Regions from separate parts of the Methylobacterium sp. D48H genome, predicted to be linked through region 2. Evidence: predicted binding sites of a transcription regulator. Region 2 holds the regulator's gene; each other region holds the start of a gene.

Region 1 (2,260 bases), on a different contig from region 2:
GCACCGGCACGCTCTTGGCGATGTGGTTGGCGAGCTTGGCCAGCGTCTTGGTCGGGCCGATGCCGACGCAGGTCGGGATCCCGGTCCAGGTCCGCACCGTGGCGCGCAGGTCCCGCGCGAGCTCAACCCTCAAGGCCGGCGCCACGTCCGAGAGGTTCAGGAAGCTCTCGTCGATGGAGTAGATCTCCACCTGCGGGCTGAACTGCCGGTAGACCGCGTTGGTGCGACCGCTCATGTCGCCGTAGAGGGTGTAGTTCGACGAGAACACCCGCACGCCCTGCGCCCGGCACATCTCGCGGATCTTGAAGTACGGGTCGCCCATCTTGATGCCGAGCGCCTTGGCCTCGCTGGTGCGGGCGATGGCGCAGCCGTCGTTGTTCGAGAGCACGATCACCGGGACGGCGGCGAGTTTCGGGTCGAAGACGCGCTCGCACGAGCAGTAGAAGCTGTTGCCGTCGATCAGCGCCACGGCGCGGCCGCCGCCGATCCGGTCGCGCAGCCGGGCCTCGGGGGTGCTCACGACAGCTGCCCGCGGGCGACGTGCCAGCGGATCGAGAAGCGGACCACGCCCCAGATCACGCCCTCGCCGAGTTCGTCGACCGCGAAAGCGGGGAGGTCCGGATTGCAGAAGGCGAGCCGGGCGACGTTGCCGTCGATCACGAGGCGCTTGCAGCTCATCTGGCCGTCGACCGCCGCGACGACGATGCTGCCGTGGCCCGCTTTGAGGCTGCGGTCGACGCAGGCGAGGTCTCGGTCGTAGATGCCGGCGCCCTCCATGGACGAGCCACTGATCCGCCACAGGAAGGTGGCCGGCGGGTTCGGCACGAGCCAGCGGGGCAACTCCAACGCGCCCTCGAGGAAGTCGTCGGCGGGGGACGGAAAGCCGGCGCACAGCGCCTGCCCGATCAGCGGCACGCGGACGGCTTCAGGGCTGTGGATCAGCAGCTCGTCGATCCGGTTGAGGTGCACCCGCGGCTCCGCCGTGTTAGAACGAATACGGAACAAAGCTGATGGGCCGGCCGGGTTCAATCCGCGGGCGAGATGTTTCTTTCCGAGCGGTGGACGAATGTGAACTCGGGTCGAAAACGCCTGTCGTGGCATAACTTTAAGCGGCCATCGCGGTCGGCGAAGAGCGTTTGAAGGGTCGGGACGAACGGGGGACGAAGATGGCGATGAAGACGGCGTTCGTGGTGCAGCCTTTCGAGGTCCACCGGAAGCGGCTGCGGCCGGCCCGGCAGGAACCCGCGCAGACCGAGAGCGGCGCACTCAAGAAGGCCGAGAACCTCGCGAAGCGGATGCCGGGGGCGGCGGCGCTGAAGGTGGTGGCCGACGACGAGACCGGCGAGCTGGAGGGCGTCACGATCCTCGGCCAGTGGGGCGAGATCCCAGACGACTTCGCTGAAAGCCTGCAGGGCGGCTGACGGCCGGCGCAGCGACTAGAGCAGGCCACCCGATGTCGGCGCGGTCAGCGTCTTCCCGGCTCGGGTCACGAGCTTCGAGAAGGCCAGCGCGGCGGCGGATGCCTGTGCCTCGGACGGGAATGTCCGGTCCGATTCCATCACCGTCAGATGCGTCGCGTCAAGCAGCACCCAGGTCCAAAGGTGGCGGCCGGTCGATCGGATTTCGAAATGCATGGTCGGCTCGGTATGCAAGTGGACATGCCGGCACCTTGCGCTCGGGAAAGGCCTGAGGCGTTAATGGCTTGCCCAGCGCAACATCCTGCGCCGGCTCACATCGCGGTTGCCCCCGACATCCTCGCAGATCACAGGCGCGATCAGCCGCGCCCCTTCGCAGCAAATTCCCAGAGCGGCGGCCCCCAGGTCTGGCCCGGCTTCGTCCGGTAGCCGGAGAAGCGATCGAACACGATCCGGTCCGGCTCGACGCCGACCACCGGCCGGTCGTTGACCATCAGGGCGCCGGCATACTCCACACGCAGGAAGCCGTGCTCCGGATGAACGCCAAACAACTGCGGCGCGGTCCAGCCGAGCCGGTGCGCCTCGGCGCCGAACTCGTCGATGAAAGCCAACGCGTTCGCCCGCATGGGCGGCCACTTTGTGGGCAGGAGATAGCGGCACGGCGAGGCGTGCTCGGACAGGCGCTCGATCTGGTCGCGCCAGGAGGCGACGGCGGGCGGGAGGTCGGACATGACCGCCGCGGTACGCACCTGAGGTTAATAAAAGCTGGGCCGGGCGCTTGTGACAGCGGCCCGGCCCGGTCATCCTCGGAGATGCGACTCAGCCGATGGATGATGTAATGATCG
Region 2 (2,260 bases):
GCAGGTCGCGACGGCCCCCTTCGCCACCTACCACTTCCAGACGGTCCAGCCCTTCGGCCTCGTCGGCAACGCCCTGACCCTGCCGCTCGTCTCCCTGGTGGTGATGCCCGCCGCGGTGATCGGCTGCCTCGCCTATCCCTTCGCCCTCGACCGGCCGGTCTGGTGGCTGATGGGGCAGGCGGTGGCCGGGATGCTGGCGATCTCGGACTGGATCGCCGGGTTCGAGCGGGCGGTCCTGGTGCTGCCGGCCTTCGGCGCCGGGGCGCTAGCCCTGCTGACCGCCGGCCTGCTGCTGGGGACGCTGCCGGCCTCGCGCCTGCGCTGGCTCGCCGTGCCGCCGGTCCTGCTCGGGCTCGTCCTCGCGGCCCGGCCCGACCACTACGACCTCTACGTCGACCGGCAGGGCGCGGGGGCCGCGGTGCGGGGCCCGGACGGGCGGCTCGCGGCCCTCGGCAGCCCTTCGGGCTTCGTCCTCGAGCAGTGGCTGAAGGCGGACGGCGACGGGCGGCGGTCCGCGGCGCTGATCGTCCGGTCGGGCAGCGGGCGCTGCGACCGGCTCGGCTGCACCGCCCGGCTGCCGGACGGGCGGGCGGTCGCCCTGGTCCGGGACCGGCGGGCCTTCCCGGAGGATTGCGCCCGCGCCGCGGTGCTGATCACGGGCCTCGCGGCGCCGCCTACCTGCACGGGGCCGCTGGTGATCGACCGGCGCGTCCTCGCCGCCCGCGGGGCCGTGGCCCTCCGGACCGATGGCGACGGCTTCGCCGCGCGCTACGCCCGGGACGACGGCCGCGCCGTGCCCTGGCGGCCGGCCGCCGGGCGCGGGCCCAGACCGCCGCGGCCGGTCACCGCGGAGCCGGGCGACCGCCCCGCGGAGGACGGGGTCGCCGCGACGCCGGAGGCCGACGCCGCGCCGGGCGGAGACCTCGCCCCCGGCGACGCGCCGGCCGAGCCGCTTCAGTAACGGCGGACGAGGCTCACGAGGCGGCCCTGGATCCGGACCCGGTCGGGCCCGAGCACGCGGGTCTCGTAGGCCGGGTTGGCGGCCTCGAGGGCGATCGACGAGCCGCGGCGGCGCAGGCGCTTGAGCGTCGCCTCCTCGTCGTCGATCAGCGCCACGATGATGTCGCCGGTATTGGCCGTCTCCTGCTTGCGGATGACCACGAGGTCGCCGTCCAGGATGCCCGCCTCGACCATCGAGTCGCCACGCACCTCGAGGGCGTAGTGCTCGCCGCCGGCCACGAAGTCCGGCGACAGGGTGATGGCGTGGCTCTGGTTCTGGATCGCCGAGACGGGCGTACCGGCCGCGATCCGGCCCATGACCGGGATCGAGATGGCGCGGCCGGACTCGTCGATCATCCGCGTGCTCGCCGGGGCCGGCGGCTGCTTGGACTTACCGCCCTCGACCACGCTCGGCGTGAAGCGGCGCGGCTCGGCGGGGGCCTGAGTCGCCGGAGCGGCCTGGGTCAGGCTCTCGGGGATCCGGATCACCTCGATGGCGCGCGCCCGATTCGGGAGGCGCCGGAGGAAGCCGCGCTCCTCGAGCGCCGTGATCAGCCGGTGGATGCCGGATTTCGACTTGAGATCGAGGGCATCCTTCATCTCGTCGAACGACGGCGGGACACCGCATTCCTGCATCCGGCTCTGGATGAATCGCAGGAGGTCCAGCTGCTTGCGCGTGAGCATCGACGGGGGACTCGCGGCTTGGCGGACCGCCACGTGACGGTCTCCGAAACAAATCACGAACAGGTTAAACGTTCCGCAAGTGTTCCGCAAGAGCGGCACCGCTCGGCCCGGCGCTCCGCGGCGCGCCCGCGGGAGAAGGTCGAGAAACGCATTGACGGCGCAAGCGGAGCCGTTTCAATGCATCGCGGCGCCCCGCCGGGAAGGCGGCGGATCCGGGGCGCGGGCTGGGACCCTCTTGGAATGACGAGGATGCGACGACCCGCAGCTCTGCTGCCCCTCGGCCTCGCCGCCCTCGGCCTTGCCGGCTGCACCACCGGATTCTCCTACATCTCGCGGAACTACGTGGCGCTCACTCCCCAGGTCGTCACGATCGGCTGCAAGGAGCCCTACGAGGTCTACGACAACCGGCAGCTGCGCCGGATGCTGATCGTGTCCAACGCCCTGCGCGAGTATACCGGCTGCAACCTGAGCGAGGTCCGGATCGATCCGGAGCCGGGCGCCACCCGGGTGAAGCGCTTCCGCACCGCCGCCCGGGCCTATCTCGACGAGACCGTGCGCGAGGATTGCCGGATCACCG
Region 3 (2,260 bases), on a different contig from region 2:
GGCGGTGACCGGGCCCCAGGCCTACGAGTCGGTGGTGGCGGCCGTCCACGAGGCGGTGCCGCCGGCCCACGACCCGTTCCTCGACCTCGTGCCGCCGCAGGGGATCAAGCTCACCCCGCGCCACTACGCCTACCTGAAGATCTCGGAGGGGTGCAGCAACCGCTGCAGCTTCTGCATCATCCCGAGCTTGCGCGGGAACCTCGTCAGCCGCTCCGCCGCCGACGTGCTGCGCGAGGCCGAGAAGCTGGTGAAGGCCGGCGTGAAGGAGCTGCTGGTCGTCAGCCAGGACACCAGCGCCTACGGCGTCGATATCCGCTACAGTGAGAGCCCGTGGCGCGACCGCCAGGTCCGCGCCAAGTTCTACGACCTGACCCGGGAACTCGGCGAGCTCGGCGCCTGGGTGCGGCTGCACTACGTCTACCCCTACCCGCACGTGGACGAGGTCATCCCGCTGATGGCCGAGGGCAAGGTGCTGCCCTACCTCGACATGCCGCTCCAGCACGCGAGCCCCTCCGTGCTCAAGCGCATGCGCCGCCCCGGCAACCAGGAGCGCCAGCTCGACCGGATCCGCAGCTGGCGGCAGACCTGCCCGGATCTCGCGATCCGCTCGACCTTCATCGTCGGCTTCCCCGGCGAGACCGAGGCCGAGTTCGAGGAGCTGCTGGCCTGGTTGCAGGAGGCCAAGCTCGATCGGGTCGGCTGCTTCGAGTACGAGCCGGTGGCCGGCGCCACCGCCAACGCGCTGGGCGACCTCGTGCCGCCGGCGGTGAAGGCCGAGCGCAAGCGCCGGTTCATGGAGACCCAGAACGGCATCGCGCTCCGGCTGCAGCGGGCCAAGGTCGGCAAGCGGCTGCCCGTCATCGTCGATTCCGTCGAGGGCGGGGTGGCGCGGGGCCGGTCCAAGGCCGACGCGCCGGAGATCGACGGGACCGTCCACGCCGCGTTCCGGCGCCCGGTGCGGGTCGGCGACATTGTCACGGTGAAGATCGACCGGGCCGAGGCCTACGACCTCTACGGCAGCGTCGCCTGACGGCAGACCCCGTCTTTGCGAGCGCAGCGAAGCAATCCAGGGATGCGCTGCGCTCGAGGACGTCGCGCTGCCCTCTCGTCGCTTCGCTGCGCTCGCGACGACGGGCGGACTCCTGTTGACGCCGCGTCCGGCGCGGCTTGACCCCGCCCGCCCCGCGCGGTCTTTCGGAACAGATCAGGAACTTGGTCGGGACCCGAGGCGGCGATGGATCCGGAGGTCGCGCTCCGAAAGATCATCCACATCGACATGGACGCGTTCTACGCCTCCGTGGAGCAGCGCGACGACCCGTCGCTGCGCGGCCGGCCGCTGGCGGTCGGCGGCTCCCGGGAGCGCGGGGTGGTGGCCGCTGCGAGCTACGAGGCCCGAGAATTCGGTGTCCGCTCCGCCATGCCGTCGGCCACCGCGCGGCGGCTGTGCCCGGACCTGCTGTTCGTGAAGCCGCGCTTCGAGGTCTACCGGGCGGTCTCCGAGGAGATCCGGGCGGTCTTCGCCCGGCACACGGCCATCATCGAGCCGGTGGCCCTCGACGAGGCCTATCTCGACGTCACCGAGAACCTCCAGGGCCTCCCGACGGCGACGGCCGTGGCGAAGGCGATCCGGGCCGAGATCCTGGAACGGACCGGACTCATCGCCTCGGCCGGGGTCTCGTACAACAAGTTCCTCGCCAAGGTGGCGTCCGACCACCGCAAGCCCGACGCCCTGTTCGTCATCACCCCCGCCATGGGGCCGGACTTCGTGGCCGCGCTGCCGATCGGCCGGTTCCACGGCGTCGGCCCGGTCACCGAGGCGAAGATGAAGCGGCTCGGGATCGAGACCGGGGCGGATCTGCGCGCCTGGACGCCGGAGCGCCTGCGCGAGACCTTCGGCTCCGCGGGCGCCTACTACCACGCGGTCGCCCGGGGCATCGACGCGCGGCCGGTGCGCGCCCACCGGGTGCGCAAGTCGATCGGCGCCGAGACCACCTTCTCGGACGACACGGCCGCCTTCGAGGTCCTGGCCGCCCGGCTGGCGCCGCTGTTCGACAAGGTCTGGGCGGGCGCCGACGCCAAGGGCATGCGCGCCCGGACCGTGACCCTGAAGCTCAAGTTCTCGGATTTCGCGCAGGTCACCCGGGCGAAGTCCCTCGCCGTGCCGGTGGCCGACCGGGCCGCCCTGGAGCGGATCGGCCTCGACCTGCTCGCCGGCCTGTTCCCGCTGCGCCGCAGCGCGCGGCTGATCGGGGTGTCGCTG

What was found. The regulator LexA, encoded in region 2, represses DNA repair genes until DNA is damaged. The targets are predictions, from matches to a motif close to TGTTCNNNNTGTGTTCNG.
Region 1: ACLBX8_RS07860 (LexA family protein) is a predicted target of LexA. The motif match lies at 987-1,004, and genes of this name have one in related genera.
Region 3: dinB (DNA polymerase IV) is a predicted target of LexA. The motif match lies at 1,196-1,213, and genes of this name have one in related genera.

Annotation. Positions count from the first base shown of each region.
Region 1 covers NZ_JBKFAP010000002.1:350,945-353,204, forward strand. Annotated here, with positions in the region: gene ACLBX8_RS07855 (Y-family DNA polymerase) at 1-520, opposite strand, end outside; gene ACLBX8_RS07860 (LexA family protein) at 517-969, opposite strand; gene ACLBX8_RS07865 (hypothetical protein) at 1,167-1,421, shown strand; gene ACLBX8_RS07870 (hypothetical protein) at 1,437-1,634, opposite strand; gene ACLBX8_RS07875 (hypothetical protein) at 1,775-2,146, opposite strand.
Region 2 covers NZ_JBKFAP010000005.1:215,153-217,412, forward strand. Annotated here, with positions in the region: partial or broken gene ACLBX8_RS12735 (ComEC/Rec2 family competence protein) at 1-961, shown strand, start outside; gene lexA (transcriptional repressor LexA) at 955-1,683, opposite strand; gene ACLBX8_RS12745 (hypothetical protein) at 1,933-2,260, shown strand, end outside.
Region 3 covers NZ_JBKFAP010000006.1:171,551-173,810, reverse strand. Annotated here, with positions in the region: gene rimO (30S ribosomal protein S12 methylthiotransferase RimO) at 1-1,030, shown strand, start outside; gene dinB (DNA polymerase IV) at 1,235-2,260, shown strand, end outside.